Regions from separate parts of the Paenibacillus liaoningensis genome, predicted to be linked through region 1. Evidence: riboswitches for the same ligand, from Rfam matches in the RefSeq annotation. Region 1 holds a riboswitch; the other holds the start of a gene.
What was found. A riboswitch is a leader RNA that binds a small molecule or an ion and turns the genes downstream of it on or off. The one in region 1 is predicted to bind FMN.
Positions count from the first base shown of each region.

Region 1 (15,098 bases):
TCTCGCAACCGAATACATGGAGAGCAAAAAAATCGATGATCCCGTCGGCGCCTTCGCCGTACACGGCATTAGCGGCAGCATTGGTACGCTGGCACTCGGATTATTTGCCAAGCCAGAGCTCGCTAGCGAGGTCGGACAAGGCTATTACGGCTTATTTTATGGCGGCGGCTTGAAGCTGCTTGGTGTACAAGCACTTGGCCTCGTCACCGTATCTGTATGGGGCTTTGTCTTCACATGGGCCGTATTATGGCTCATTCGCAAAATCATGCCGGTACGCGTCTCCAAAGACGAGGAGCTAATTGGTCTTGATGTAGGCATTCACGGCGTTCCCGCTTACAGCTACGATACGGATTTTCTTGATGTAGACCACCTGAAGAGCGGCAATTCATAGCTATATAAGTTTAACAAAAAACCTCCACATTCCAGCGATGCCATGCATCCGGGAATGTGGAGGTTTTGTTTTATTTGAAAGGAATGAAGCTTCTCTTCTATGTCTTAGAGCAAATCATTCGCCAGCTCGAAGGGAACAGTGACCATATCCGTTGGAGCTGAGCTGTTCTGTATCTTACGTACATTTTCAATTTCAAGCTTTAGCGCACGAACTTTCTCCATCGGCTTGCGAACGAAATGGATATGCTCCACGGCCAAATGATGATCCGGCTTCTTCCCTGACAACATGCGCCTGAAAGCAGACATCGATTGATAAGCCCGCTCTTCCTTGAGACGGCGCTTCTCGTAACGCTCAACCATTTGCTCGATTTCGATAATTTCCTGTTCCTTCTTGCCGATATAAGCGTCAATGAACGGAAGCACCTCAGCAGCTCTGCGATGCTCGGAAGCCGAATAGTTTGTGAATGTTATAGGATCAGTCATGAGAGTTCACCTGTCTTATCATGTGATTATTCGTTACACCGTAATCATACAATAAAACAGGTTCGTTTGAAAACTGTTTTTTATCTCCTTATTTCTATGCCTAGCCGTCAGGTTAGAGAAAAGGAGCCGTAGCGGCTCCTTTTCTCACTTCTTTATTGGGACAGCCTGTTACTTCTGCTTTTTTTGTGTCGATTTAGCGGCTGTGTTGCTCGTTTCATTATTTTGTCCAAATTCTTCTGCAAACTCGGTATTCAGCTTTTGGTTCGATTGAGCTGCTTTATTGTTTTTGTTCTTAGCCATGTTGGTTTTTCACCTCCCCGTCCATGTTAGTATGGCGGGTTAAGGTTCTAATATGCATGCTGTTGTTACGATTCCAGATAAGCCTCAGGCAAGCCTTTTCCTGCCTCCGCGGCCTTGTTGATCTTATTTAGCCAAGCCTGAGACAGCTTCCCGCTGCCTTTGCGAATGACTTCAACCTCCACTGTGCGTTTGCCCCACTGCTTGAATACATCCGCCGTCGTCTCGAAATACAAATCGATTCGGCTGCCTTTAATAGCCGATCCTGTATCTGCGACGACGCCATACCCGTATCCGGGAATATAAAGCAGAGAACCAATCGGAAACAGCTTCGGATCAGCTGCAATCGTGGAAACCATATCCCGGCGAACCTTCACGCCTGAATACGTAATGCCATAGCTCGGATGGCCAGGCCGCTTTCCTGTCGATTCAATTCCGGCTGTGTAGCCCGTTGCAACGACCTTCACTTTATCATATGCCGGTTTTTGCGGCGTTAGCTGCTGCTTGACGGTTTCAGTACGTTCTTCGTGAACTAATGCCGCTGTCAGCTTAACCGATTCAGGTGCGACAATGACGGGCATATGCTGCAGCGGGGCTTCCTGATTCATCGTCTTGCCCGGGAAAGGCTTGAAACAGATCGCAAGCAATACGAGCGCCGCAATTGCGAGCAGCATTTTTTTATAATGAAAAAAGCTTGTAACCATTTGGGCACTTCCTCCTCTGAAGAAGATTACCCAAGTGGTACAAGCTTTATGCAGACGAGCCGCTGTTAGCTGCTCTTATAACGCTTTTGTTTTGATCTCTTGCTCTAACATTTCCGCTGTCTCGGCAATCGATTTTGCCCCGATATCGCCTTCGCCGCGCTTGCGGATTGAGACCGAGCCTGCTTGCATTTCGTTCTCGCCAACTACGAGCATATAAGGAACTTTCTCAATTTGCGCCTCGCGAATTTTATAGCCGAGCTTCTCATTGCGAAGGTCGCTTTCTACACGAATGCCCGCTTCCTGCAGCTTCTCAGCCACTTCACGCGCATATTGCTCATATACAGTGGACACTGGAATAACCTTCGCTTGAATCGGCGACAGCCATAGCGGCAAAGCGCCAGCAAAATTCTCCAGCAGGAATGCCGTCATGCGCTCCATTGTGCTGATGATGCCGCGGTGAATAACGACTGGACGGTGCTTCTTGCCATCTTCGCCGATGTATTCCAGCTCGAAGCGCTCTGGAAGCAGGAAGTCCAGCTGAGCTGTGGAAAGCGTCTCTTCTTTGCCCAGGGCGGTTTTGATCTGAACGTCCAGCTTCGGACCGTAGAAAGCTGCTTCGCCTTCTGCCTCGAAAAATGGCAGGTCAAGCTCCTCGACAACTTCGCGAAGCATACGCTGCGACATTTCCCACATTTCATCATTTTGGAAATATTTCTCGGTATCCTGCGGATCACGGTACGATAAACGGAAACGGTATTCCTTAATGCCAAAATCTTCATATACTTTGCGGATGAGGTTGACCACACGCGCGAATTCTTCCTTGATTTGGTCCGGACGGCAGAAAATATGCGCGTCATTCAGCGTCATCGCGCGAACGCGGTGCAAGCCAGTCAAGGCGCCGGACATTTCATAGCGGTGCATCGTACCCATTTCGGCAATACGCACCGGCAAGTCGCGGTAGCTTCTCATATCGCTTTTGAAAACCATCATATGATGCGGGCAGTTCATAGGGCGAAGCACGAGCTCTTCGTTATCCAGCACCATCTTCGGAAACATATCCTCGCTGTAATGCTCCCAGTGGCCGGATGTTTTGTACAGCTCTACGTTTGCCAGAACAGGCGTATAAACATGCTCATAGCCCAGACGCTCTTCCATATCCACGATGTAGCGCTCCAATGTACGGCGAACTTTCGCGCCATTCGGCAGCCATAGCGGCAAGCCTTGACCAACCTCGCGCGAGAATGTGAACATTTTCAGCTCGCGTCCCAGCTTGCGGTGATCGCGTTTTTTCGCTTCCTCTAGGAAGTGGAGATGCTCATCGAGCTGCGCTTTTTTCGGAAACGCTGTTCCGTAAATACGCTGAAGCATTTTATTTTTGGAATCACCGCGCCAGTAAGCGCCTGCTACGCTGAGCAGCTTGAATGCTTTAATCCGTCCTGTAGACGGAAGGTGAGGCCCACGGCAGAGGTCGAAAAATTCGCCTTGATCGTAAATGGTAATTTCCGCTTCCACAGGAAGGTCGCGGATCAGCTCCAGCTTGAGCGTATCGCCAATATCGGTAAATACGGCAATCGCTTCATCACGGCTGACGACGCGGCGGCGGATATCGAGATTTTGCTGGACAATTTTATCCATTTCCTTCTCGATTTTAACCAAATCTTCCGGCGTGATCGACTGTTCCATATCGATATCATAGTAGAAGCCATCCTCAATAACGGGGCCAATACCGAGCTTAAGCTCTACATCAGCATACAGGCGCTTGATCGCTTGAGCCATCAAATGCGCTGTGCTGTGACGGTAAACTTCCAGCCCGTCAGCTGAATCCAAAGTGACGATTTCAACCTTTGCATCTTCATTAATAGGTGTATAAACATCAACGGTTTTTCCGTCAATTTTACCTGCGATTGCATTTTTGCGCAGTCCGCTGCTGATCGAGCCAGCCACCTCTTCAATTGTTGTTCCTGCAACATATTCCCTTATTGCGCCATCCGGCAAAGTTACTTTAATCGCCATTGTTATCATCCTTTCCATTCGCTAAGCTTCCAAGCTGCTGCGTTCTGAACGCAAAAAAAGCACGCATCCCGCGAAGGGACGAGTGCTTGTAAGCTCGTGGTTCCACCCTAATTCGATTGCTCGCCTAACGCTAATCAGCGTATTTCATCCCGGCAGCAGCCAATCCTTAATTTATCTGGTAACGGAGATTTCCGGTACAGCTTAATGGCGCTTCACAAATGGAAGCCTGTTCGGCTATACAGCTACAAAGGGGTATATTTACATATATCTGGAAGGAAATTGCAGCCTTGTTTCCTCTCTCTGGACCAGTTGAACGTGTAAATACATGTCTTTATCATTGCTTTTTCAGCATATATCAGCATAATTATAGTCCTCAATAGCAAGCAGGTCAAGAGTTAAGACATACATTGCCATAAGCCCCTTTTATCCCGCTGCGCTCACGACAAGCCTTTTCCTTTATATATGCTGCGGCGGCGTACGCGAACGAATCTGTATACGCTGATTGCAAGCAGAATGAGGAAGAGCGGCATCAGCGCCACCTCGCTGCCCTGCCGCGTCGGCACCTCAGCGAAAGCAGCCCCTAGCATCAGTACAGCAAATACGCCCCACATCATAAATCTTCTTCCTTTACGTCCATTCATTGGTTTCACTCCCTCTTCCTCATTCCTAGTCATTGAATATATCTGCTTCATTAACCTTGTGCTTTTTCCACACCATTTCATAAATGACTGGCATGACGATCAGAGTGAGCAGCGTCGAGCTGAACAGCCCGCCAATAACCGTGATCGCAAGGCCACCTGAAATGAGGCTAGTCGAGGAGCCCGATAATGCAAGCGGTACAAGCGCAAGCATTGTCGCAAAAGCCGTCATTAGAATCGGTCTTAGCCTTGTTCTTGCCGCCTCCACGATTGCTTCGGTAATCGGTATGCCTGCTTTGCGATTTTTCTCCACCCGATCAAGCAGCACGACCGCATTGGTGACGACGATGCCGACCAGCATCAGCATGCCAATCATGCCGCTCATAGACAGGGCTTGCCCTGACAGAAGCAAAGCGCTGAGTGAGCCAATCGGAATAAACACCAGCGAGGCTAAAATAATAAGCGGCGTCCGCAAACCACCGAATGTCATGCTCATAATAATAAATACAAGGCCTATCGCTGCCGCCATAGCGATACCGAGGCTTGAGAAGCCGTCATTGATCATTTGCAGCCCGCCGCCGACCTTAAGCTCTACTCCAGAAGGCAGCGTCAGACTATAAATATCCGCCTGCACGAGCTTTGTAACAGCTGATACCGCACTGTCATCCTTCACCGTTCCACTGACAAGGGCATACATTTTGCCATCATCGTGGCTGACCTTGATCCAAGCTTTCTGCTCCGTAATGTCTGCGATATCCTTCAGCTTCTTTATGCCCGCTGCAGTAGGAATCTGGATATTTTCCAGCTCCTGCTTTGTGGCAATTTGCTGTTTATAAGATAAGGTTATCGCTTGTTCCTTATTATCGATTTTGTAAGTGCCAGCATCGACTGGTCGCAGCTGCTCGCCGGTCAATTGCATAATGAGATAAGGGCTAATATTGGCATCGATTCCGCTTTGGTTAAGGGAAACGACCCATTTTGGCGTTACCTCATCCATATTGTTTGTAATATCCTTTAAATCGCTGCTTTCCTTCATTAGATTTTCAACTTGAAGGGCAGTTTGCGCCAGCTTGTCCGAACTGTCCGCATAAATGCTGACATCAATATTGTTTCCCGATGGCGGCCCCTGCTGTTCGCCTGCTTTAATATTGAGCGTTGTCCCTGCCTGCTTCGCAGTGACGACTGCCGGCAGTTCGGTCTGCAGCTTCGAAGTCAATTGCGCCATATCGCTTCCTTCAGCAAATTGGACCGTAATAGTCGCTTTATTATTGCCGCCGCTGGACTGCAGCGGGTTTGCCCCCGCACCGCCAACGGAGACCTCATAGCTCTCTACGTTTTCCAGCTTACTTAAATAGGCCTCCACCTTGCCGCTGACTTCGTCTGTCTGCGTCAAGCTGCTTTGCGCTGGCAATGCAACATCAATAGCTAAGCTCGGAGTCGCACTAGTCGGCAGAAAAGCAACGCCGATTAAAGGTATCATCCCTAGCGAGCCTATTAGCAGCACAACAGCTGATCCTAATACGAGCGCTTTGCGCTTTAGAGCGCTGCGAATGATTTTTTCAAAACCGTTCGAAAGTCTGCTTTCCTTCGTATGCGGCTTCACGCTTCTGAAAAAGCGGCCGCCCAGCACAGGAATCAGCATCATCGAAACCAATAGCGAGATCGTAATGGAGAGAACGACAGCAATCGAAAACGGACGGAAAAACTGTCCAATGATCCCACTGACAAAAGCGAGTGGTGCGAAAACGACGATTGTCGCCGCCGTGGATGAGGCTACCGCCCCGATCACTTCGCGGGTTGCTTGGTAGGCCAGCTCCTTGCCGCTCATTTTCTCGCCTTTTTCCTGCCGCCATCTATATATATTTTCAATAACGACGATGCTGTCATCGACGATCCGTCCGACGGACACGGCGATGCCGCCCAGCGTCATAATGTTAAGCGTATAGCCCATTTGATCCATAATCGCAATCGTGGCAAAAATAGAAATCGGCAGCGACAAAATCGAAATAATCGTCGCCCTTACATTGCGCAAAAACAGGAAAATAATGAGCACGCAAAACAATGTGCCATACAACCCTTCACGAATGAGGCCGGATACGGATTCTTTAATTTCCTGCCCTTGGTCAACGATGACATGATAGTCCAGCTCGCCTTTGCCTTGATAAGTGCTGAGCAGCTCGCTCACATTGTCAGACACATCCGCCGTGTTGGCATCCTGCGTCTTCTGAATCGAAATTACAAAGCTCGGCTCGCCATTAAAGCGGGTAATTTCATTTTGCTCAGATACCGTCTTAATGTCGGCAATATCACCAAGCGTGATAGCGGCTGCGGCACCCACGCCGCCTGAAGCTACAGAACCATTTGATGCTCCTGCGCCTACAGCGTTTCCTGATGCAGAACCTGCGGCACTGCCAGCAGCGGCTTGATTGCCTGCATTGCCCTGCATAGCACCTGCACCCGCTCCGCCTGGATTGCCCTCCACGCCACCTGCACCCGCTCTACTCGCACTGCCTGTTGCAGAACCTGCGGCTCCGCCGCCAGTCGTTGCCGTCAGCTTCAGCGCTTCAAGCTGCTTCAAGCTGTCTAGGCTGCCGGTCAGCCTGATCGGTATGACCGTCTCCTCCTGCGACACCGAGCCCAGTGGCAGGGCGTAATCTAGCGACTGAAGCACCGTGCGGATGGAGCTAAGCGTAATGCCATGCTGCGCCGCTTTATTTTTATCTACAACAATGCTTAGCTCATTTGACGTACCGCCCTTCAGTGTTACGTTTCCTACTCCGGCTAGCTTTTGCAGCTCAGGAACGACGCTGTTTTGCAGCTCATCAGCCAGCTTTGCCGAATCTCCTTCGGCAGCAAATACAGCCGCTTGATAAATAGGCTGGCTATTTGCCGACAAGCGCTGCACCGTTACACTCGCATTATCAGCCAGCTTCAGCTTGTTCACCTCAGCTTCAACTTCGCTGTATTTTTTGTCCATGTCGGTGCCGAAGGGAAACTGGATAAAAATGCTGGCTGCATTTTCAGAAGAGGTGCTCGTTAGCGACTCATAGCCCTGCACGCGCTTCAAATTGTCTTCAATCGGCTTTGCAACGTCCGACTCGATTTCCTCCGTTGAGGCGCCGGGCTGAACCGCCTGCACGAATACGGCCGGGAAATCCAAATCCGGAAACGTCTGCTGCTTAATTTGCGTGGAGGCATACAAGCCATACCCTAGCACCAAAGCGCATAATAAAATGACGGCAACGCTATTTTTCAAACTAAATTTGGTCAATCGATTCACTGTGTATCTCTCCTCTCGCTGTATAACCTCCTTCATCATAACGAGTAATTTTGTACTAATTATGTACAGGGCCGCCGTCTGCCCTAATTGGATTTATCTGGTGGAGCGAGCGGCAGCACAACGGTCATCGTCGTCCCTTTGCCCACTGTACTCTCTACCCTGATTTCCCCCGCATGGAGCTCGACAATCCGCTTAACGATCGAGAGGCCGATGCCATTTCCGCCAACGGCACGCTCGCGGGCTTGATCTATTTTATAAAAGGGTTTGAAAATATGGTGTAGCTCCTCCTCCGGAATGCCCACTCCACTGTCGGCAACCGACACGGTCACGCTATGCTGGCTTACCGACAAGTGAATCGCAATGACGCCTCCAGCTCCAGTGAACTTAATCGCATTGCTCAGCAGGTTCGTCCAAAGCTGGCTCAGCTTATCTTCATCAGCCGAAATCGTTACGGGCTCCAGGTCCAAATCGAGCTGAATGTTCTTGTAAAACCAAAGCGGCTCGCTGGCAATCATGACATCTTTAAGCTGCTCATCCAAGCGATATTGGCTCATATTCGGCTGAATTTGGTCATGCTCGAGCGCGGACAGCTTGAGCAAATCCTGTGTCAGCCGGGAAAGGCGGTCGCTTTCCTCCTCGATAATGGTGAGCAGGCGGAGACGGCTTTCCTCATCCATTTTTTTCTGCTTAAGCGCCATTGTGAAGCCTTTAATCGAAGTAAGCGGAGACTGGATTTCATGAGAAACGTCCGAGACGAACTGCCTTCTCACCCGCTCCAGCGAATCGAGCTCCTGCGCCATCTGATTGAAGCTTGCTGTCAGCTCGCCGATCTCATCCTTGCGTTTCGTAGCAAGCCTGATGCTGAAATCGCCTTTTGCCATTTTGCGCGTAGCCAAGGTTAAATGCTTCAAAGGCCGCACCATATAACGGGAGGTGACGATAACGAGAAGCGTTCCGACTAATAGCACCAAAATAAGCTGCATGCGGAAATAGCCGAAAGCCAGATTGGCAACGCCATTCGTTTCAGGCTTTATAAACAAGGCATAAGCATGTCCTTCAATTTGAAAAGGAAGCCCTACGACGAGCCGGTCATAATCTTTATCCATTCCGCCCCGGTAAACGCCGCCGTTCAGCACGCTGCGCAGACTTTCCCCCTCTACGTGCAGCTTATGATTGGCAACCTTGTCGGTTTCATGAAGCGGTATGCCTTGTTCGTCATAAACGATAAAGGTAAAAATCGGCAGCGCAGTAATCCCCTCCATTAAAGCATCCAAATTGTTCGGATAAGAGTGTTTGTAGGATTCGATAATCGTTTTGCCGCTGGCGATTAAATTGTCCTGTACGTAGGTGCGAAGCTTGTAGCTAAATAAAAAATGGGTCATGAAAAAGCTTAAAACGACGCTCGCCAAAACCGATGCGACAAACACCAAAATTAAGCGGACATACAGCGATTTAATCACGGTATACCTCCAATCGGTAGCCCAGCCCCCAGATTGTCACGATTTTAAAATCCTGATCATACGGGGTAAAACGCTCCCTCAGACGTTTAACATGCGTATCCACCGCCCGCTCGTCGCCCTCGTAATCGTAGCCCCATATTTGCTCAATTAACGCATCGCGCTTGAACAGCTTGCCCGGATAGCTTGCCAGCAAAAACAGCAGCTCAAATTCCTTGAGCGGTATGGACTCACTTGAGCCCGTATCCTTATAGCGGATTTGATAGCTTGTTTTATCGAGCGTCACTTGGCCAAGCCTGACGATTTGCGAGATTGAAATCCGGTAACGCTTCAGCAGCGCCTTCACCCGCATGACCAGCTCCATCGGGTCAAAAGGCTTCACCATATAATCGTCGGTGCCCAGCCGAAAGCCTTTAATTCGCTCCGGCGCCTCCCCTTTGGCGGTAATCATCATAATCGGCTTGTCCCCCGCTTCCCGCACCCGGCGGCAAAGCTCCCAGCCATCCATCTTCGGCATCATAATGTCCAGAATAATGAGATCAACCGGATGATTGCAAAAATAATCCCATGCGTCCGCTCCGTTGCCTTGCTCTATAATTTCCATGCCTTCATCCTCCAAATACAAACGGAGCAGCTGGCGGATATGCGGATCGTCATCTACTACGAGTACGGTCGTCATGCGGCTACCTTCTTCCCGATTTTAAGTACAGTTCTATGTCATAGTGTAATACACATTTTTGTATTTTTTATGTAGGAAGTGAAAAAAACTCGCCGTTGATCGGCGAGCCTGCAGCTAGTTTATTTGGCTAGTTCATAATGCTGATTCATATTACTGATTTATTTTAAGGCTGAGTAACACCATCATTCCATTCCCCCATTGCGTGGGAGCACAATACACAATCACTGCACACCGACACCCGGTTGTCAAAAATCGTTTCAATCGTCCGGATGACCTGCATATCGACATGCTGCGTATGAACGACAATTTGCTTCGGTGATGCAGCAATTAGCGAGCTGATGACCATATCCTCAATGTTCATTTCCGTTTCCAGCATTTCGGCTACCAAGCGATCGGAATGCGGCTTCGGCTCAAACAATTGAAATTTGTCATTATACAAAATAAATTCATGGTTGCCTTTATGAACCAAATGGACCATGGCGACCTTCGATTGCTGCAGCCCAACAAAATATTTGAGCAGCGAAATAAACTCCTGATATTGCTTATCCAGCACATATTCATCCAAGGCATATTCCACAATATCGCCTAGCTCGTGACGATATCCATGAAGTCTGAAGGTGGCGATACCGCCAAGGTCGAGCTGTGTATTTTCACTTAAATACAGTTCGATTTCCTCGGCTACCTTAAGCTTGCGGCGCTTTCTGTCCGCATCCAGAAACTTGGCATTCAAGCCATCCAGATCGGTATCCTGCATCAGCTGGCTGCAATATTTTTCGATAACGGAGATGTCCGTGGAATGGCCGCCCTGATATTTTTTCTTAATGATGCTGATGAGCATTTCCGATTCCAAATTGGTTACAACAAATTCAGCAAGCGCTTTGGCTGCACTGTGGTACAGCATTTCTCCATGCTTATTCAGTTGAAAATAAGGCGTTGCCGACTGGCACATAATGCTGCCCGCAGGCTGCAGCTCGAACTGCACCAAACGCCCCTGTGATGCTGCTTCAATATGTAGATCCTCATTCGTATATTGCGCCATTAAGGCCGCTAATCCAGCTGCCGTAGATTGAAGCTTGGAAGGCAGCGTAACGGTGAATAGTTCCATAAAAAAGCCAACCCCTTTCATTCCCCTCTAAACAGTATATGGTGCACGAAGCAACGATATACGATGAAGACATTGGGAATGAAGGGGGCTATGAATGTGCTGGATTTAAGCGGCAGCTTGTGGCTGCTGAACAGCCTGTTCATTGCTGCTGCGGCTCATAAGCCATAAGGTCAGCCAAATGAGCAGGAAGCCGCTAAGCTGCCCTAACGTCAGCGTCTGGCCAAATACGAGCCAGTTAATCAATACGCCGACGGCAGGGAAGGAAAGCTCAGCAAGCGTCGCGTATACAGCTTTAGTTGAGGAAAGCCCTTTGTAATATAGAAGCATGCTGATTAAACCTGGGAAAAAAGCTTGAAACAATAAATTGACGGCAATCAGCGACAATTGGCTGCCCTCAGCATTGAGGCTCCACGCGTCGCCACTTGCCAGCAAAATGACGCTGAGCAGCGGCAGGGCAAGCAGAAACCTGAGGGACGTCACTATGGAAAAGGACAATTTCTTTTGCAGCAAATATTTGCCCATAACGGTTGAGCCGCCCCACAATGCCGCTGCAATTATTGAGAATAAGCAGCTGAGCAAAGCAAGATCATGCAGGCCCACAGTCGGAGATCCAAAGCCGAAGGTCAGCAAATAGGTGCCTGCGAGCGCCGCCAGCAAAAAGACGAAAAACTTTCGCGGCAGCTTTTCCTTCAGCAAAACTCTGGCGAGCAAAATCGCAAATAAAGGCTGGAGCTTCTGAAGCAGCAGCACCGCATTAGCACTGCCATGGGAGAAGGCTGCGGTGAACAGCACCGTCGCTACAGCTGAGCCGCCCCAGGAAATGAACAGCAGCGCCCCGATGACGCCAATTGACAGCTTGCCGACTAATGTACGGCGGAATTTAAACAATACGGGGACTGCGTAAAAAGCGAGCAAAATATGCTCAATAAATACAATTTGCGCCGAGGTAAAGCTTTTGAGCAATAAAATACGGAACAGCGGGTCAAGACCCCAAAGTGTCGCGCCAAGCGCCACATACCATATCCCGTTAATGCCTGCAATGCGTGATGTTCGCCAGCCTGCTTTCTCGCTAGCCAGCTCTAATGTGTTCTGCAATTCAAAAACCTCCTGAGAAAGTTTTGAATTGAACCTTCTTTTCACTATGAAAAAGAAACAATGCCCCTGTCAGTAAACTGACAAGGGCATCATCAACAAACCTGATAAATGAATGTCATTTAACAAGCTGGTTCTGATCTTCTCCCGTCCGGACTATACCGTCGGCTCTGGATTCTCACCAGATCAGTCCCGGCTGCAAGCAGCTAGGAGTCGCGGGCTCTGGATGCTCCGAACGCATCCTTACCGCCGGTAGGGAATTGCACCCTGCCCTGAAGATTCATATTCGATTAAATCGTATTGTAACACAAAAGATTACAGTTTGAATAGTCTATTGGTTTGGAAATTTCAAAACTATTACTTAGCTTCCTCTTGTGAGAAGCCTAGCTCTTTTTTCAATAATTCTAAATCAGTAGTCGCTCTTAGCATAATGTCGTAAGCCACATCTGTATTAGCGTTAAAGCTTTGGAGCATTTCTGGATCACTATCTTCAAAAGCTAACGAATAATAAAACATGGCATTGGATTTGAATTTGTACATTTGCGCAAAGTCCGCTTTAATCTCAGTAAGCCGCTCTTCTCTTTCTTTCGTCAAGCCTTTAGGAATTTCAATATCTTCCATACGAATAGAGATCGAATTGTTGGTTTTTTCCGCTTTTTCAATAAGTTCTAAGTCTGGCATTTCATAGTTTGCAATTTTCAATAATTCTTTTGACACCTGCTTATTTAGGCCGTCCGCTTCTTTATCCAGCGCATTTACTTTCTCTTCAAAATTTTGAACGATAATAAGTTGCTCTTCCACAGTCCCTACACCCATTTTATGGACAAGATTATTACAGCCTCTAACTCCGGCAACCGCAAGGCATAAAACGATAACGCCAACTAGCATGGCTAGGCTGCTGCCACATCCCTTATTTCCACTATTACTCATTATAAATCGTATCCCCTCTTTACTAATCATTCATGTAAATTATTTAAATGTTAAGTGATCAAAAATTTTAATAAATATCTTCGAGATATTTCGAGCATCATCAATTCCTCTGTGATGTGTCCCCTCCAAAGGAATTTTCAGCATTTGAAGCGCTCGTTCCATTCCCACTCCCCGCTCATTTCCAATCCTTTTTCCATGTTGATGTTTGATGCTGATATGATTTCTAGTCCACTCTGCGCGAACCTTATGTAAATCACAGTCTTTCTTCAGTTGGCTTTTATCGTAAAAGCCCCAGGAACACAAAAAATAGTCTTCTTCCCCAATCCAATCTTGAAATTTATTAAAGACTTGTGGAAAATATGAGGTAGCATTAACATCCTCTTGAGAAATTGAAGTAAGTTTCTTACAAAAATCAGATAATTGCGGGTTTACTTTCGGTTTAATGAATGCCTGAAACTCACTGATCATTTCAAGTTTATCATTTATTTTAACCGCTCCGACTTCAATAATCTCGTTTTGCTTAGACCTATCATTCTCCCAACAAGTTGCTTCTAAATCAAATACAATATAGTTCATTCATTTTCCTCTTCCCCTTTTTCTAACTAATGTACAGTTCTACTTGATAGGCACTATCGAGATAATACATCTTAATCCAATTGTTTCTAAAACGATATATATCTTTATGTAATAGTATATCAAGTTTTAATAAAAATTTAAATAAATATAAAAAAACTTAAATCATCCCCATGAAATGGAGAAATGAATTTAAGTTTTTTGGGTTAGTCTATCATTTAAGCTGATCTGCTTCTAAAATATCTATCACTCAACCAACCTTCATCCGTTCCTCGTCCCTTTGCTTTAACTTTTCAAGCAGCAAATCATGTTGCATGCTGTCTTCTTTAATGATGTTTCTGCCTGCAAGAATGAAATAGGCGATCCCGCCTACCATGCATACAATCACTATTATTTGATTAATCATCTACGAACCTTCCCCTCGCCACAATTAATAACCCTACCTTGCTGCTTAACCGGATCAGGACCGAGCGGAGCTTCTTTTCTTAGAACGCGTTCTTGTCAAACCAACGCTGACCGAAGCTGCCACTAAAAATACGGTTACCCCCGCAATAATCGCGAAAAAGGACTGATCAAAAGCAGCATGGCCTGCTGCTTTTAGCGCCTCGGCAGCCTGTGCAGGCAATCCTTCTGCAACCACAAGCGCTTCATCCAAACTATCTTTCACATTGCCTGGAACTTGGAGTCCAGTAGGGATTTTCATAGTCAAAGTGTATACAAGGCCTGACATACTTCCGATGATCGCAATACCCGACGCTCCGCCCATCTCATAGGCTACTTCCTCAATCGATGCCGCCATACCCGCTTTCTCAGGGGGAGCATAGCTCATAATAGAATGCGATGCTGCTGTCATCCCTGCCCCCAGGCCTGCACCAAGGAGAGCCAGTCCAACAATCTGCCCGGCAATGCCCGAATCAAATTGCAGAAGATACACACCCATTCCCAGCGCCGCGATTAGAAGGGCGGCGCTCTTAATACGAATGACATCATAGCGATGCAGAATCGATCCAGTCAGCGGACCCGCAATGAGTGCTGCTAGCGGTATGCTTAACGTATACAGCCCCGCTAGAAGCGGACTCAGGCCTTCCACCAGTTGAAGACGCTGGGTCACCATATACTGAACCCCCATCTGCGCAAATGTACCTACCAAAGCCGTAATAAATGCAGCCGAGAAACCATTTATTTTAAATAGCGAAAGATCAATAAGTGCATTTTCATTTCTATTTTGCCGACGAATAAAGATGATTAAAGCCACGATGCCGATAACAGCCCCTATGACCGCAAAAGTCAGCGACCCTTCGCGCCGAGCAAACTCTTTAATGGAATAGATAATGGCTACCATCGCTATCATAATTTGAATCGAACTAATTAAATCCCACTTCTTTTCTTTATTGCCCGGATGATTTGGCACATATAGCAGTGTCAATACAAGTGCAATAATGGCGATAGGAAGGTTA
Region 1 is NZ_JCAALU010000006.1:287,059-302,156, forward strand. It holds gene AC6B99_RS10850 (ammonium transporter) at 1-391, shown strand, start outside; gene AC6B99_RS10855 (hypothetical protein) at 496-873, opposite strand; gene AC6B99_RS10860 (hypothetical protein) at 1,042-1,173, opposite strand; gene AC6B99_RS10865 (3D domain-containing protein) at 1,239-1,874, opposite strand; gene thrS (threonine--tRNA ligase) at 1,950-3,887, opposite strand; gene AC6B99_RS10875 (hypothetical protein) at 4,325-4,528, opposite strand; gene AC6B99_RS10880 (efflux RND transporter permease subunit) at 4,554-7,805, opposite strand; gene AC6B99_RS10885 (HAMP domain-containing sensor histidine kinase) at 7,889-9,265, opposite strand; gene AC6B99_RS10890 (response regulator transcription factor) at 9,258-9,941, opposite strand; gene AC6B99_RS10895 (putative sporulation protein YtxC) at 10,105-11,046, opposite strand; gene AC6B99_RS10900 (DMT family transporter) at 11,152-12,141, opposite strand; FMN riboswitch at 12,274-12,422, opposite strand; gene AC6B99_RS10905 (hypothetical protein) at 12,496-13,068, opposite strand; gene AC6B99_RS10910 (3'-5' exonuclease) at 13,108-13,644, opposite strand; gene AC6B99_RS10915 (hypothetical protein) at 13,892-14,047, opposite strand; gene AC6B99_RS10920 (MFS transporter) at 14,102-15,098, opposite strand, start outside.

Region 2 (15,098 bases), on a different contig from region 1:
CGGCTGCTTAAGACTAGGTCAGGCAGTGCGGATGCGCACCGAATGTTGGTGGAAAGTCAAACCTTTCACATAAGCACATTGTTCTTCACCAGATATACTACCAGAAAGGTTGGGACTACATGAGTAAATTTGATCGTATTGCCGTTATTGTGCTCGACAGCGTTGGAATTGGCGAACAGCCGGATGCGGAGGCGTTCGGCGACGTTGGCTCGCATACGCTTGGGCATATCGTAGAAAGAGTAAAGGGGACAAGCCTGCCAAATTTGCGCCAGCTTGGCCTTGACCGTATTGCGCCGCTCGGCGATTGGAAGCCGGCAGAGGGACAGTCTGGCGCTTACTATGGAAAAATGCAGGAGGTATCGGTTGGCAAAGATACGATGACCGGGCATTGGGAGCTGATGGGGCTGAAGCTGACTGTCCCTTTTCAGACGTTTCCAGGCGGGTTCCCGGATGAGCTGATCGCTTTATTCGAGGAGCGCACAGGACGCAAGGTCATCGGCAATAAGCCGGCAAGCGGTACGGAAATTTTGGACGAGCTGGGCGCTGAGCAAATGGAGACGGGAGCATGGATCGTCTACACTTCTGCTGACAGTGTTTTTCAAATTGCAGCGCATGAAGGCATCATCCCGCTAGACGAACTATACCGCGCTTGCGAAATTGCGCGTGAGCTGACGATGGATGAGCGATATACGGTAGGGCGGGTTATCGCCAGACCCTATGAAGGGGAGCCGGGCGCGTTCAAGCGTACGCCTAATCGCCATGATTATGCAGTCAAGCCGCCGGAGCCTACGGTGCTTAATGCCCTGCAAGATGGCGGACTCGACACGATTTCCATCGGGAAAATCAATGATATTTTTGATGGAGAGGGCATTAATGCTTCTACGCCCACGAAGAGCAACGCTGATGGCATCGCCCGTACGATAGCTGCTTTGAAGGAGCCTTTTAAGGGCTTGCTGTTTACGAATCTCGTTGATTTTGATTCCTTGTACGGACATCGCAGAGACCCAGAAGGCTACGCCGCCGCACTAGAAGAGTTTGACCGCGCTTTGCCTGAGCTTACGCAAACGATTGGACCGCGCGATTTGCTAGTCATTACCGCAGATCACGGCAATGATCCCGTTCATCCGGGTACGGACCATACGCGGGAATATGTGCCGCTGCTGCTTTATAGCCCAGCATTCAAGCAGCCTGGACAGCTAGCGTCGCGAGCAACCTTCTCCGATTTAGGAGCGACGATTGCCGACAACTTTAACGTAAAGACTCCGCCAAACGGCACAAGCTTTCTCGAATTGCTTGAAGCTTAATTGAATTATCTAAATTAAATAACGAACGAATGAATGAATCAACTAATGAATGAACGAATGAACTAAAGAATGAATGAACGAACGACTTGGAGGCTATAACTATGAGCGTAATTACAGCAGCACAAATTAAAGAAGCGGCATCCTACATTGCCGGACGTACGGACTTGTTGCCAGAGGTTGGCCTGATTATGGGCTCCGGTCTTGGTGTTTTAGGCGATCATTTGGAAAATCCAGTGACGATTGCGTACCACGATATTCCGCATTTCCCGGTGTCCACAGTGGAAGGCCATGCAGGAGAGCTTCTCATTGGCACCTTGTCCGGCCGGCCAGTACTATTGATGCGCGGCCGCTTTCATATGTATGAAGGCTACGGCCCAGAGCTGACGGCATTTCCGGTACGCGTAATGAAGGCACTTGGCGTATCAACGCTGCTTGTGACGAATGCGGCTGGCGGCGTCAACCTTGCGTTTGAATCCGGCAACCTGATGCTGATTTCTGACCACCTGAACATGACAGGCAAAAACCCGCTGATTGGCCCAAATGATAACGAGCTGGGCGTTCGTTTCCCTGATATGTCGGAGGCTTACAGCAAACGACTGCGCGGTATTGCCCGTGAACTTGCGGCAAGCCAAGGGCTTGCACTAGCTGAGGGAGTATACGCTGGACTGCTCGGACCGACGTATGAAACGCCTGCGGAAATTCGCATGCTGCGCGTTTTGGGGGCAGATGCTGTCGGAATGTCGACCGTTGCGGAAGTGATAACCGCAAGACATGCGGGAATTGAAGTTCTTGGCATTTCTTGTATTACGAATATGGCTGCGGGGATTTTGGATCAGCCGCTTAACCACGAAGAGGTTATGGAGACGGCAGAGCGCGTGAAATCTCAATTTTTAGACCTTGTAAAAGGTTTGGTTCCGCTCATTTAAAGAACAGTTTACTGCTTAAGTAGTTTAAATAAGCTGGAAATTGGTGTTATTTTGTCCGCAAACTTGTAACACAATTGTAACAATTGGCTCGACTCATTGTGACAGTATTTTAAAACGCCATCGTCGTATAATGTCCGTAATTATAGAAAAATGGAGTGGAGTTAAATGGACAAGCAATTGCTCTTGGAGATGGAGAAGTTGCGCGATAAAATGGTTGAGACGGCGCTTATCAAACAAACTTTTCTTCACCGAGAGGTACTGCGGCTAAGCCAATCGCTAGACGTTTTAATCGTGCGTGCGCAGGAAGAGCGACGGACCGTTTCCAGCCATAAATAAACAGAGCAAGTGGCATGAAGCGTATGTTGAGAACTGCCAAATGATGCTTAGCGAAGGCGACTGTCGCAATAAAAAGGGGTAATTAGATTTAATTAGCAGGTAATGACGTAAAAAAATTCAAAAACCGTTCTTGCAGGAAGCTAAAGCTTCTGCGAGGGCGGTTTTTTTTACGAATATAAGCATTTTGGAATAATTTACATAAAAACAGGCGACACTGTGGAAGACAAGCGTAAACGGCTGAAGCCGTCCTTTGGCGGCAAAGCTTCCGTTTCGCGGGTGAAATATAAGCCCATTTATAAGTGTAAAACTTATAAATTCTTATATTTAAATATAGCCGAATTGCGGCGAATTCCCGTGAACCGAACATTTTGCGGAGTACGGGCATGCCGCAGCTTCATAGGAGGGAATCTGTTCTTGAAAAAACTATGGAATAAACTGTGCTTATGCATCCTTGCGCTAGCTGTCTCTTTGCCAACCGCTGTATTCGCGGCAGAAGTGGCTGAGACACCGCTCTTCCCATCGCTGCCAGCAGCGGAGCAGTCCGGAAGCGCGGAGCCTCATTTGGCGCCATCGGCCCGTTCTGCCATTCTTATGGATGCGGACAGTGGAACGATTATTTACGAGAAAAACAGCCATGATCAGCTGCCTCCGGCAAGCATCACCAAAATTATGACGATGCTGCTTATTATGGAGGCGCTGGCTGACGGCAAGCTCAAGCTGACCGACAAGGTGCAGACGAGCGAATATGCGTCTTCCATGGGCGGCTCGCAAATTTTTCTGGAGCCCGGCGAGGAAATGACCGTTGACGACATGATTAAAGGAATTGCTCTAGCCTCTGGCAATGATGCTTCTGTTGCGATGGCAGAGAAGCTTGGAGGCACCGAGGAGCAATTCGTGGCGATGATGAATGAGAAAGCGAAGCAGCTCGGGCTGAAGGAAACCCATTTTGCCAATTGCAACGGCTTGCCTTCAAAGGATCATTATTCGTCGGCCCATGACATTGCGGTTATGTCGCGTGAGCTGCTCAAGCATACGAATATTACGAAATACACGGGAATGTATCAGGATTATTTGCGTAAAACGTCAGAGAAGCCATTCTGGCTCGTCAACACAAATAAGCTTGTGCGGTTCTATAGCGGTGCAGACGGCCTGAAAACCGGATTTACGAATGAAGCTAAGTTTTGCTTGTCGGCCACGGCAAGACGGGATGGGCTTCGCATCATTGCAGTCGTAATGGGCGAGCCGAATACGAAGACACGCAATACGGAAGTGTCGCAAATGTTTGATTATGCGTTTGCCCAATATATGACGCATCCGATTTTTAAAGAGGGCGATGCCATGGGCAAGGTGCATGTGGAGAAGGGCGTGGTGTCCGAGCTTGAGCTGGTCGCTCCCCATGCATACAGCGTGCTGCTCAAAAAAGGGGCAAACACGAGCGATATCCGCTATGAGCTGAAAATCGACGGCTCGCTTAAAGCGCCTGTTGCGATTGGTGCGCCGATCGGCAAGCTTCTCGTCTATCAGGGAGACAAGCTGCTGAAGGAATTCCCCGTTGATGCGCCGCAGACGATTGAACGGGCTGGCTGGTGGAAAATGCTGAAGCGCTCGTTTGGCGGATTGTTCGCTTAAACCGGATTAAATCGGATTGAACAGGGTAATCTGGATTCATTCCGTGCGTTTTGCCAGAAAATAGCGAGCTTAAGCTGCATATTTTGTCACCTCTTAGGGCTCTGCTTCTAGTTTTGTCGCCGTGCAGGAAACACATGCCCCGCTGGAGAAATGCTAGTTCTATCCAAATGCACAGCTTAAAGGAGATGAACAGCAATTATGAATTTGCAAGCTGAACTGGAGCATTATCGCAATGTGCTTATTGTACGTCTGCGCGGAGAGCTGGATCATCATACAGCCGACGTCGTCAAGGTCAAGATGGAGGATGCGATTTTACGAGGAAGCAGCGACCACATCATTCTCAGCTTGAAGGATTTGCAATTCATGGACAGCTCGGGGCTTGGCGTCATTCTGGGCAGGTATAAGCAGGTGAAGGCAAGAGGCGGGAAAATGGTTGTCTGCGCCGTTAGTCCAAGCGTTCACCGGCTTTTTGAAATGTCGGGCTTGTTTAAAATTTTGGAAATTCATGATAATGAACGGATGGCGATTTCAAGTCTGGAGGTGGTATCGTGAAGCGAAGCAATGAAATGACATTAACCTTCAGCGCCCGCTCAGAGAACGAGGCTTTTGCCCGCGTAGCGGTGTCAGCCTTCGTCTCCCAGCTCGATCCGACGCTTGGGGAGCTGAATGATTTAAAGACAGCAATCTCGGAAGCGGTAACCAATGCGATTATTCACGGCTATGATAGCGACGCAGCCGGCAAAGTGACGATAGAGGGTTATATTGAAGGAGAAACGATCTCCTTGACGGTTATTGACCATGGACGCGGTATTGAAGATTTGGACTTGGCTCGCCAGCCGCTTTACACTTCCAAGCCGGAGCTTGAGCGCTCGGGCATGGGTTTTACGATCATGGAAAATTTTATGGACCGATTCGAGGTTGTCAGCGAGCTTGGCGGCGGTACGCGCGTCAGCATGCTGAAACGAATTGAATCGAAAAAAGCGCTATACAACTAGCGCATAGGGGTTGAACCTCATGGATTCCGGGTTGAAACAAACGGCTCAGCCGTATTTGGATGATGCGGAAGTAAAGCGGCTTATTGCGTTAAGCCAGTCTGGCGACACGTTGGCAAGGGACACGCTTGTAGGATGCAATATTCGTTTGGTATGGTCAGTAGTTCAACGTTTCATCAACCGGGGCTATGAGCCTGACGATCTGTTTCAGATCGGCTGTATCGGTCTGCTCAAGTCGGTTGACAAATTCGACCTTTCCTATGATGTTAAATTTTCCACCTATGCCGTGCCGATGATTATCGGTGAAATCCAGCGGTTTTTGCGAGATGACGGTACGCTTAAAGTCAGCCGCTCGCTCAAGGAAACGGCGAATAAGGTGCGCAAAATGAAAGACGAGCTTTCCAAGGTGCTGGGACGGCTGCCGACTATTAGTGAAGTAGCGGAACGGCTGGGCATTACGCCGGAGGATGTCGTATTTGCGCAGGAAGCGAATAAGCCGCCAACCTCGATTCATGAGACGGTATTTGAAAATGACGGCGATCCCATTACGCTGATGGATCAAATTGCCGATGATTCGCAGGAGCGCTGGTTCGACAAGCTTGCGCTTACCGAGGCTATCGAAGGCCTTAGCGAGCGGGAACGGCTCATCGTGTATTTGCGTTATTACCGGGACAAGACGCAATCAGAAGTAGCGAGTCGTCTAGGCATTTCACAAGTACAGGTGTCGCGTCTGGAGAAAAAAATATTGCAGTCCATCAAAGATCAAATCGCCTTGTAGGCGGTTTGATCTTTTTTTCTTGTTTTTACCTGCTGCAGCGTGACTATCTTATTCCTGTTTTTCTCATACTAAAAGGGAAACGAACCCAAGTACAGATAAAGGACTGATGACGGATGGATACGATGCAGCGGCAGCCTCTCTATTTGCGCTTGCGCAAGCGGATTGGAATACGCCCCGGGAAAGAAGTGACGCTCGGGCAGGCGGCGAGGCTGCTTGGCGAGTCCGAAGAGCAGGAACGCCGCTTGGGCCAGCTCGTTCTATATCGTCACAGCAAGCCAGACGGCAACCGCGTCGTCATCGATTTGCTGCAAATCGTCAGCCGGCTGCGGGAGCTTGAGCCAGGCTTGTCTATTGAAGCCTATGGCGATCCGCAGGTGTTGGTCATGATTGCGGACAAGCCGCCCAAGCCGCGGATTCCGCTGCTTATTTTTTCGTGGCTGCTGCTGTTTTTTGGCGCGGGTCTGGCAATTATGAACTTCCATACCGACGTCAGCATGAAGGAGGTCCATATTCGGATCGTCGAGCTGATTACCGGAGAGCATAACGAGCATCCGCTGTGGTTTCAAATTCCATATTCCTTCGGCATAGGGCTGGGCATGGTGCTGTTTTTCAACCATCTGTTCCGAAAAAGGTTCAATGAAGAGCCGAATCCGCTTGAGGTAGAGCTGTTCACCTACCAGGAAAATGTGAACGCCTACGTCATCGCCGACGAGATGCGTAAAAAAAATGATCGCCAAACCGCTCGGAGTGAGGACGATGCTTGATTGGCCGATTCATGCATTTATTGTCATGCTGGGCTTATCGGGAGGACTTGCAGTAGGCAGCGGACTGGTGGCGCTGCTAACGGTGCTGGATCTTATTCCGCGGCTTGCGCAGATCGCTTATGCCTATAGCCTGTCCATTTGGTTTGAGACGGCCGTTATAAGCGGGGCGGTCTATTGGACATTCGCAGATTTTTTCGATTGGAAGCTTTCGCTTGCAGGCATTACATCACAAATGGCTGCCGGGCTGCTGAACGGCATTTTCGTCGGCTTGCTTGCGGCGGCGCTTACGGAGGTGCTGAACGTCTTCCCCATCCTCGCCAAACGCATCCATTTGTCGGACTATTTAGTTGGCCTTGTGATGGCGATGGTGCTTGGCAAAACATTGGGATCGCTGCTGGACTGGCTTTGGTATCAATGGTAGGAAAATGGCAGGGAAATAAGATGGCAATGCTGGAGAACTGAGTGAGGTGAAGGAAGAAGATGGATAAGGATCAGGAGCAGCATAATGAACCGGGACAAGATTACAAGCACGCTAGTATTCCTGACATGATGAAGCTGGGAAATGAGCGGGGCACGGATACAGATAGGGACATCCATTCATCCGGCAAAAGAAAACGAGGCTGGCGGCAGGTGAAGGAGTTTATTCACGCCAAGCAGCTTGTTGTAGGGGAGCATCAGGAGCGACGCGAGGAGAGTAGAAGCGACCAGCAGCAAAATAGGGAGGAAGGGCAGCATGGCCACGGCCAGCCGCTGCATGCCCGTTCTAAAACGCTGGGACGAAGGAAGTCGCAAGGCAAAGGGCAGGGCAGCAAGCAAGGGCAGGATGGCCGAGAGGAACGAATACCTTCTGATTTGGATGACGTGCTGGAGCGGCTGAAAAATGAGCTTGGCTACGGCACCAGCTTCGATGTTGTCGTTCGGGAAATGATCTTCGGCGAGCGGCGGGTTGCCTTCGTGTTTATGAACGGTTTGGCAAAGGATACGCTGCAAACAGAAGTGCTTAAGCGGCTGACCTATTTGCAGCCGGACGATTTGTCATCCGATGCGCTGCATGCCTTTCTAGATATGTATGTGCCAGCGACTCAAGTTAGGTCTGAGCAGGATTGGAACAAGCTGCTGACGGGCATTCTCTCTGGGGGAACGGCGCTGTTCATCGACAAGGAAGCGACGGCGCTGCTCATTGACGCCAAAAACTACCCGGCCCGCTCGCCGGACGAGCCGAGCCTGGAGCGGGCCGTCAGGGGCAGCCGTGACGGTTTCGTCGAAACGTTGATGATGAATATATCGCTTGTACGGCGCAGACTGCGCGACCCGCAGCTTCGTTACGAGCTGGTGCAGATCGGCGAGCGAACGCAGACGGATGTCTGTATCGCCTACATTAACGATCTGGTAGACAAGGAATTGCTTAAATCCATTAAGGAAAAAATTTCGATCGTCAAGGTTGACGGCCTTCCGCTTGCCGACAAGCAGCTGGAGGAGGCGACCGTTAAACGGGGCTGGAGCCCATTCCCGCTTGTGCGTTACTCTGAGCGTCCAGACGTCGTAGCCTCACATTTGCTTGAAGGGGCAGTTGTCGTCTTCGTGGATACGTCGCCGAGCGTCATGATTTTGCCGACGACGTATTTCGATCTTATCCAGCATGTCGAGGAAAATCGCCAGACGCCGTTTATCGGTACCTATCTGCGCTGGGTACGATTTATTGGCATATTCGCCTCGCTTTTTCTGCTGCCGCTCTGGCTGCTGTTCGTTATCCATCCTGAGCTAAAGCCGCAGGCGCTGGAATTTCTCGGACCTTCAAAAACCGGCAAGCTGCCGCTGCTCGTGCAGTTTTTGCTGGCAGAGGTCGGCGTCGATCTGCTGCGCCTCGCCTCGGTGCATACACCAACTTCGCTGGCAACGGCGATGTCGCTCGTATCGGCTATTCTCATTGGGGATATTGCAGTGAAGACAGGCATTTTCGTCAACGAGGTCATTTTGTACATGTCGGTTGCGGCTATTGGCATGTTTGCGACGCCGAGCTATGAGCTGGGCCTGGCGAACCGGATTATCAGACTTGTGCTCATTACGCTTGTAGCTGCTCTCCAGGTTCCTGGCTTTATTGTCGGGACGACGGTCATCTTGCTGTTTTTGTGCATGGAGCGTTCATTCAACCGCCCTTACATGTGGCCGTTCATCCCGTTCGACTTCAGAGCGATGATGAGTATTATTTTCCGGACGCCCGTGCTGCAAAATCGCAAGCGGCCCAATCTGCTGCGGCCGCAGCAGCTCGATAAAATGCCTAAAACGGAGTGAAATCGGAAAAAATGCAAATGACATGTTAAATTATCCATTACGCTTGCGGGTAGATTACGATATACTGTTGCTATTGGTGCAAATCGAATCTATTCACGTATGGAGGAATAATAACAATGTACTTGCATGGAACGAGCAAAGTTAATGCCCAGGGGCATTTGGAAATCGGTGGCTGCGATGTAACGGAGCTGGCGAAAGAATATGGTACGCCGCTATATATTGTCGATGAGGCGCTTGTGCGTAAGCGTGCGAATGAATATGTGACTGCTTTTCAACAATCCGGCCTGCAATTCCAAGTGGCCTATGCAAGCAAAGCATTCAGCACAATGGCCATGTGTGCGCTTGCCGAGCAGGAAAACCTGTCACTTGACGTCGTTTCCGACGGAGAGCTTCATACGGCGCTGAAAGCGGGCTTCCCGGCAGCGCGCATCCACTTTCACGGCAACAATAAATCGCCGGATGAAATCAACATGGCGCTTGATGCAGGCATCGGCTGCTTCGTAGTAGACAATTCTATTGAGCTTAAAGTGCTTAATGCGCTGGCGAAGGACAAAGGCTTGACAGTTAAAATTTTGCTGCGGATTACGCCGGGTGTTGAGGCGCATACGCATGACTATATTTCCACAGGCCAACAGGATTCCAAGTTCGGCTTCGACTTGACGAATGGCGCGGCTAAGCAGGCGATTAAAGAAGCGATGGAGCTGTCCAATCTGGATGTGCTTGGCGTTCATTCCCACATCGGCTCGCAAATTTTTGAAGTAGACGGCTTCCAGATGGCTGTTGAGAAAATGTCGGCGTTTGCGATTGAAATTCGCCAAGACCTTGGCTTGACGTTCCAGGTTATCAACCTTGGCGGAGGCTTCGGCATCCGTTATGTTGACGGAGATTCCCCGCTTCCAGTTGCTCAATACGTGGCAGCGATCACGGATACGCTTATTTCCAGCTTTACGGCAGCGGATTTCCCGCTTCCTGAAATTTGGGTTGAGCCAGGCCGCAGCATGGTTGGCGATGCAGGCACAACGCTTTATACCGTTGGAACGAGCAAAGAAATACCAGGCGTGCGCAAATATATCGCTGTAGACGGCGGCATGATGGATAACCCGCGTCCGGCGCTGTATCAATCCGTTTATGAAGCGATGCTTGCGAATCGTGCGAACGAAGCGAACGAAGAGACCGTTACCGTAGCGGGCAAAGCTTGCGAAAGCGGCGACAAGCTCATTATTGATCTGGAATTGCCGAAAGCAAACAGCGGCGATCTGCTTGCAGTATTTTGCACGGGCGCTTATAATTATTCGATGGCGAGCAACTACAACCGTTTCCGCCGTCCAGCCGTCGTATTTGTCAAAGATGGCGTGTCTGATCTCGTCGTTCAGCGCGAATCTTTGGACAATATTGTCGGCAATGACTTGCTTCCGGCAAGACTTCGCAAAACAGCCCTTGCGAAATAAGGGTTAAATTTGGTAACGTAGTCTTATTCGGATATAGAAAGGTAGATGTTTAATAGATGGCAAAACAAGCGAAAATTACAATGGCAAACGGAGCAGAGGTTATTATTGACCTTTTTGATCAAGATGCGCCTAACACAGTTGCAAACTTTGAGAAGCTTGCAAACGATGGTTTTTATAATGGTTTGACTTTCCACCGCGTAATTCCGGGCTTCGTTGCTCAAGGCGGCTGCCCTACAGGCAACGGCACTGGCGGACCTGGCTACACAATCAACTGTGAGATCAACCCGAACAAGCATGAGCGTGGTACGCTTGCAATGGCACATGCTGGACGCAACACAGGCGGAAGCCAATTCTACATCGGCTATGCTCCACAGCCGCATTTGGATGGCGGACACACTGTATTTGGCAAAGTCGCTAAAGGCATGGAGCATGTTGACACGTTCCGCCAAGGCGAAAAAATGGAAAAAGTTGAAATCGTAACGGTTTAATCGTTGCGGGAAGGCCGTTTGTTTTTTCGATTCGTCGGAAAAACAAGCGGCTTTTTTACAAAAGAATAGGACAGTGTGGCTGCTAACCTGAGAATTAAAATCGAAATTTCTTGCTTTTTCAATTTTGCGGTGGTAACATTTCATCAGAGTTACATTTTAAAAGTAAGTGACCAATATTTTATAAAAATAATACAGTGACTTTCCTTCGGGGTCGGGTGAAATTCCCAACCGGCGGTGATCAGGAGGCTGTCTAAGCGCTTTGAACGATGAAGCGACATAGCTGCTGCCTGTCAGTCCGTGACCCGTGTACATTCCATTCAGAGCGTGTGAACGCATGAGCGGTTTGTATACGGCTGACCTGGTGCAATTCCGGGACCGACAGTACAGTCTGGATGGGAGAAGGAGACACTTTCAAGGCGTGATTTCATGCTTATTTGCTTGCACTTTTTTTTGCTGGGCAATTAGGTCTGTTAAAATCGATTATTTGTGTACTTGAAAGCGGGTCTCTAAGGAATACTCTCATCTCCGTTGGCTATGTTGCTAATGGAGGTTTTTTGCGTTCATGGATATTTTGAATGACAGTTATTATATGAGCTTGGCACTGGATATGGCAGAGAAAGCGGCGGGGCAGACGGATATTAATCCCGTCGTCGGCTGCGTCGTTGTAAAGGATGGCCGGATTATTGGCCTTGGCACGCATCTCAAGCGGGGAACCGGGCATGCCGAGGTGCATGCGCTGCAAATGGCGGGAGAGGAAGCGGAAGGCGCCACCGCTTATGTGACGCTGGAGCCTTGCAGCCATTTTGGCAAGACGCCTCCTTGCTGCGAACGGCTCATTGATGCCAAGGTCGCACGGGTAGTCGTGGCTACGACCGATCCGAACCCGCAGGTAGCTGGGCGTGGCCTTGAACGGCTGAAGGAATGCGGCATTGAGGTTGAAGTAGGCCTTCTCGGAGACCGCTCCAACCAAATGAATGAGAAATTCAACAAATACATTACGACGAAGCTGCCGTTTGTCACCCTTAAGACAGCGAGCACGCTCGACGGCAAAATCGCTTCCCGCACCGGCGACAGCAGATGGGTAACGGGCAGTGCGGCAAGGGAGCAGGTGCACACGCTGCGCCATCAGCATATGGGCATCATGGTCGGTATCGGCACCGTGCTTGCCGATGATCCGCAGCTGACTACGAGAGCGGACGTTCCGGCGCTGCATCCGGTGCGTATAGTCATCGACAGCAGCCTTAAGCTGCCGCTTACCGCGCGTGTGGTGACGGATCGGACGGCAAGGACGATCGTCATCGCAACTGAGCAGGCGGATGATGCCAAGGCGCAGGAGCTGCTGGCAGCTGGCGTTGAGCTCATTCGGGCAGGCACTGGCAAGCAGGTGGATTTGCCAGAAGCGATGAGAAAGCTTGGCGAGCTGGAAATTGGTTCGGTTTTGCTGGAAGGTGGCGGCAAGCTTAATGGCGCGATGCTGACAGCCGGACTCATCGACAAAATCATGCTTTATATGGCACCTAAAATTATTGGCGGGGCAGCCGCTCCCGGCACCTTTGATTTTGAAGGCTTCGAGAAAATGGCACAGGCTATTGAGCTGGAGCGTATGCAGGTGGAACAAGCGGGAGCTGATATTTGCATTAGCGGCTACCCTGTCTATCGCGATGTTTAGAGAGGAGGGCTGGCCGTGTTTACAGGTCTGATTGAAGAAGTCGGTAAGTTGAAACGGGTGGTCAAGCAGGGTGAGGCTATGGTAGTAACGATTGCTGCTTCCCGCGTTCTCGAAGGCGTAGCGCTGGGTGACAGCATAGCGGTAAACGGCGTTTGTCTGACAGTCATCTCCTTTACAGGCAGCACCTTTGATGCCGATGTAATGCCAGAAACGTACCGGCGCTCCAATCTTCACCAGCTGAAGCCCGGGGAGCAGGTCAACCTGGAGCGGGCGATGCTGGCAGGAGGGCGCTTCGGCGGTCATATGGTGCAGGGGCATATTGACGGTACAGGCATCATTGCCAAAAGGGAAACCGACGCTAATGCTGTCATATTCAGCATAAAGCTCCATGATGCGGCAACGCTGAAATATGTCATTCCTAAAGGTTCGATCGCTATTGATGGCATCAGCTTGACGGTTGTCGGGACGAATGATTCTGGCTTCTCGGTATCGGTCATCCCACATACGCTGGGAGAAACGGCATTACTGGATAAGCGCATAGGCGATTCGGTTAATATCGAATGCGATATGATTGGCAAATATGTGGAGCATTTGCTGCATTTCAAGCCAGCACGCGAGGCTGGTGCGGCTTCCGGCGGCAAAGCCGGCAAGGCTGGCGGAGCAAAGCTGAGCGCTGCTTTTTTAAGTGAAAATGGATTTATGTAATAACCAGGTAGTGGCTAGTTGAAGTGGTGAATGATCAGGGAGGGAAGCTTTATGGGACAGCAGGATCAGCCTTTAGAGAAATCTTTGTTCAATACGATTGAGGAAGCGCTTGAGGATTTGCTGCTTGGCAAGCCCGTTATCGTTGTAGATGATGAGGATCGGGAAAATGAGGGCGACCTCATTGCGCTGGCCTCCATGGCGACGCCTGAAGTCATCAATTTTATGATTACAAAGGCGCGGGGGCTTGTGTGTGTTCCGATTACCGCAGAGCGGGCGGAGCAATTGGAGCTGCCGCCGATGGTAGCGCGCAACACGGATTTTCATGGAACGGCGTTTACCGTTTCCGTTGACCATATCTCCACAACGACCGGCATCTCTGCGCATGAGCGCTCCGAGACGGTCAAGTCGCTCATTGACCCGAACACGAAGGCGGCAGATTTCCGCAAGCCGGGCCACATTTTCCCGCTAATTGCGAAAGATGGCGGTGTGCTCAGACGGGCAGGCCATACAGAGGCAGGTATCGATCTGGCCCTGATGTGCGGCTCGGAACCGGCAGCGGTCATTTGCGAGGTCATTAATGAAGATGGCACGATGGCAAGATTGCCGGATCTCGTGGCGTTTAAGCATGAGCATGATCTCAAGCTTATTACAATCCAAGAGCTGATTATATACCGCAATGCGAAGGAAAAGCTCGTCGAGCGTGTCGTTGAGGTTAATATGCCAACGGATTTCGGCGATTTTAAAGCGATTGGTTTTACGAATGATGTAGACGGCAAGGAGCATGTTGCTTTTGTCAAAGGCGAGATTGATCCAGAAACTCCGCTGCTTGTGCGCGTGCACTCGGAATGCTTGACGGGCGATGTGTTCCATTCGCATCGTTGTGATTGCGGGCCGCAGCTTGCGGCAGCGCTGTCGCAAATTGAGGAAGCGGGCAATGGCGTGCTGCTCTATATGCGCCAGGAAGGACGCGGAATCGGTCTGATCAACAAGCTGAAAGCTTATGTGCTTCAGGAGCAGGGGCTGGATACGGTCGATGCCAATTTGCAGCTTGGATTTGCGCCGGACTTGCGGGACTACGGTATTGGCGCACAAATTTTGCGCGATCTCGGCATTCGCAAAATGCGCCTGCTCACCAACAACCCGCGCAAAATTAAAGGGCTGGAAGGCTATGGCCTTGAAGTCACCGAGCGTGTGCCGATTCAAATGGAAGCGAATAAGGACAATGATCGTTATTTGCGGACGAAGCAGGCGAAGCTGGGCCATCTGTTCGATTTTCAGGATCAAAACCAGGAACAACAGTAATATTAAAAATATTATAAAAACCATTTGGGAGGAATTTAATTATGCCGCATGTATATGAGGGACATTTAGTATCGGAAGGCTTGCGTTACGGAATCGTTGTTGGAAGGTTTAACGAATTTATTGCCGGCAAGCTGCTGAGCGGAGCGCTTGATGCGTTTAAACGCCATGGCGCTTTGGATAATGAGGTTGAGGTTGCTTGGGTGCCAGGAGCTTTTGAAATTCCGCTTATCGCGCAAAAAATGGCAGAGAGCGGCAAATACGATGCGGTTATTACGCTTGGCGCCGTTATTAGAGGATCAACGCCGCATTTTGATTATGTGTGCAATGAGGCGGCCAAAGGGGTAGCGGCTGTTGGCTTGAAAACGGGCGTACCGACGATTTTTGGCGTATTGACGGTTGATTCCATCGAGCAAGCGATTGAACGCGCAGGAACAAAAGCTGGAAATAAAGGGTATGAAGCAGCTG
Region 2 is NZ_JCAALU010000014.1:204,769-219,866, forward strand. It holds gene deoB (phosphopentomutase) at 120-1,304, shown strand; gene AC6B99_RS22435 (purine-nucleoside phosphorylase) at 1,406-2,230, shown strand; gene AC6B99_RS22440 (aspartyl-phosphate phosphatase Spo0E family protein) at 2,396-2,566, shown strand; gene AC6B99_RS22445 (D-alanyl-D-alanine carboxypeptidase family protein) at 2,981-4,195, shown strand; gene spoIIAA (anti-sigma F factor antagonist) at 4,394-4,747, shown strand; gene spoIIAB (anti-sigma F factor) at 4,762-5,190, shown strand; gene sigF (RNA polymerase sporulation sigma factor SigF) at 5,210-5,965, shown strand; gene AC6B99_RS22465 (stage V sporulation protein AA) at 6,079-6,729, shown strand; gene AC6B99_RS22470 (stage V sporulation protein AB) at 6,722-7,150, shown strand; gene AC6B99_RS22475 (spore germination protein) at 7,210-9,021, shown strand; gene lysA (diaminopimelate decarboxylase) at 9,138-10,469, shown strand; gene AC6B99_RS22485 (peptidylprolyl isomerase) at 10,526-10,957, shown strand; FMN riboswitch at 11,155-11,365, shown strand; gene ribD (bifunctional diaminohydroxyphosphoribosylaminopyrimidine deaminase/5-amino-6-(5-phosphoribosylamino)uracil reductase RibD) at 11,520-12,626, shown strand; gene ribE (riboflavin synthase) at 12,642-13,331, shown strand; gene AC6B99_RS22500 (bifunctional 3,4-dihydroxy-2-butanone-4-phosphate synthase/GTP cyclohydrolase II) at 13,383-14,633, shown strand; gene ribH (6,7-dimethyl-8-ribityllumazine synthase) at 14,675-15,098, shown strand, end outside.
Region 2: linked by a shared signal. The riboswitch ahead of ribD (bifunctional diaminohydroxyphosphoribosylaminopyrimidine deaminase/5-amino-6-(5-phosphoribosylamino)uracil reductase RibD) and the one ahead of AC6B99_RS10900 (DMT family transporter) in region 1 are both predicted to bind FMN.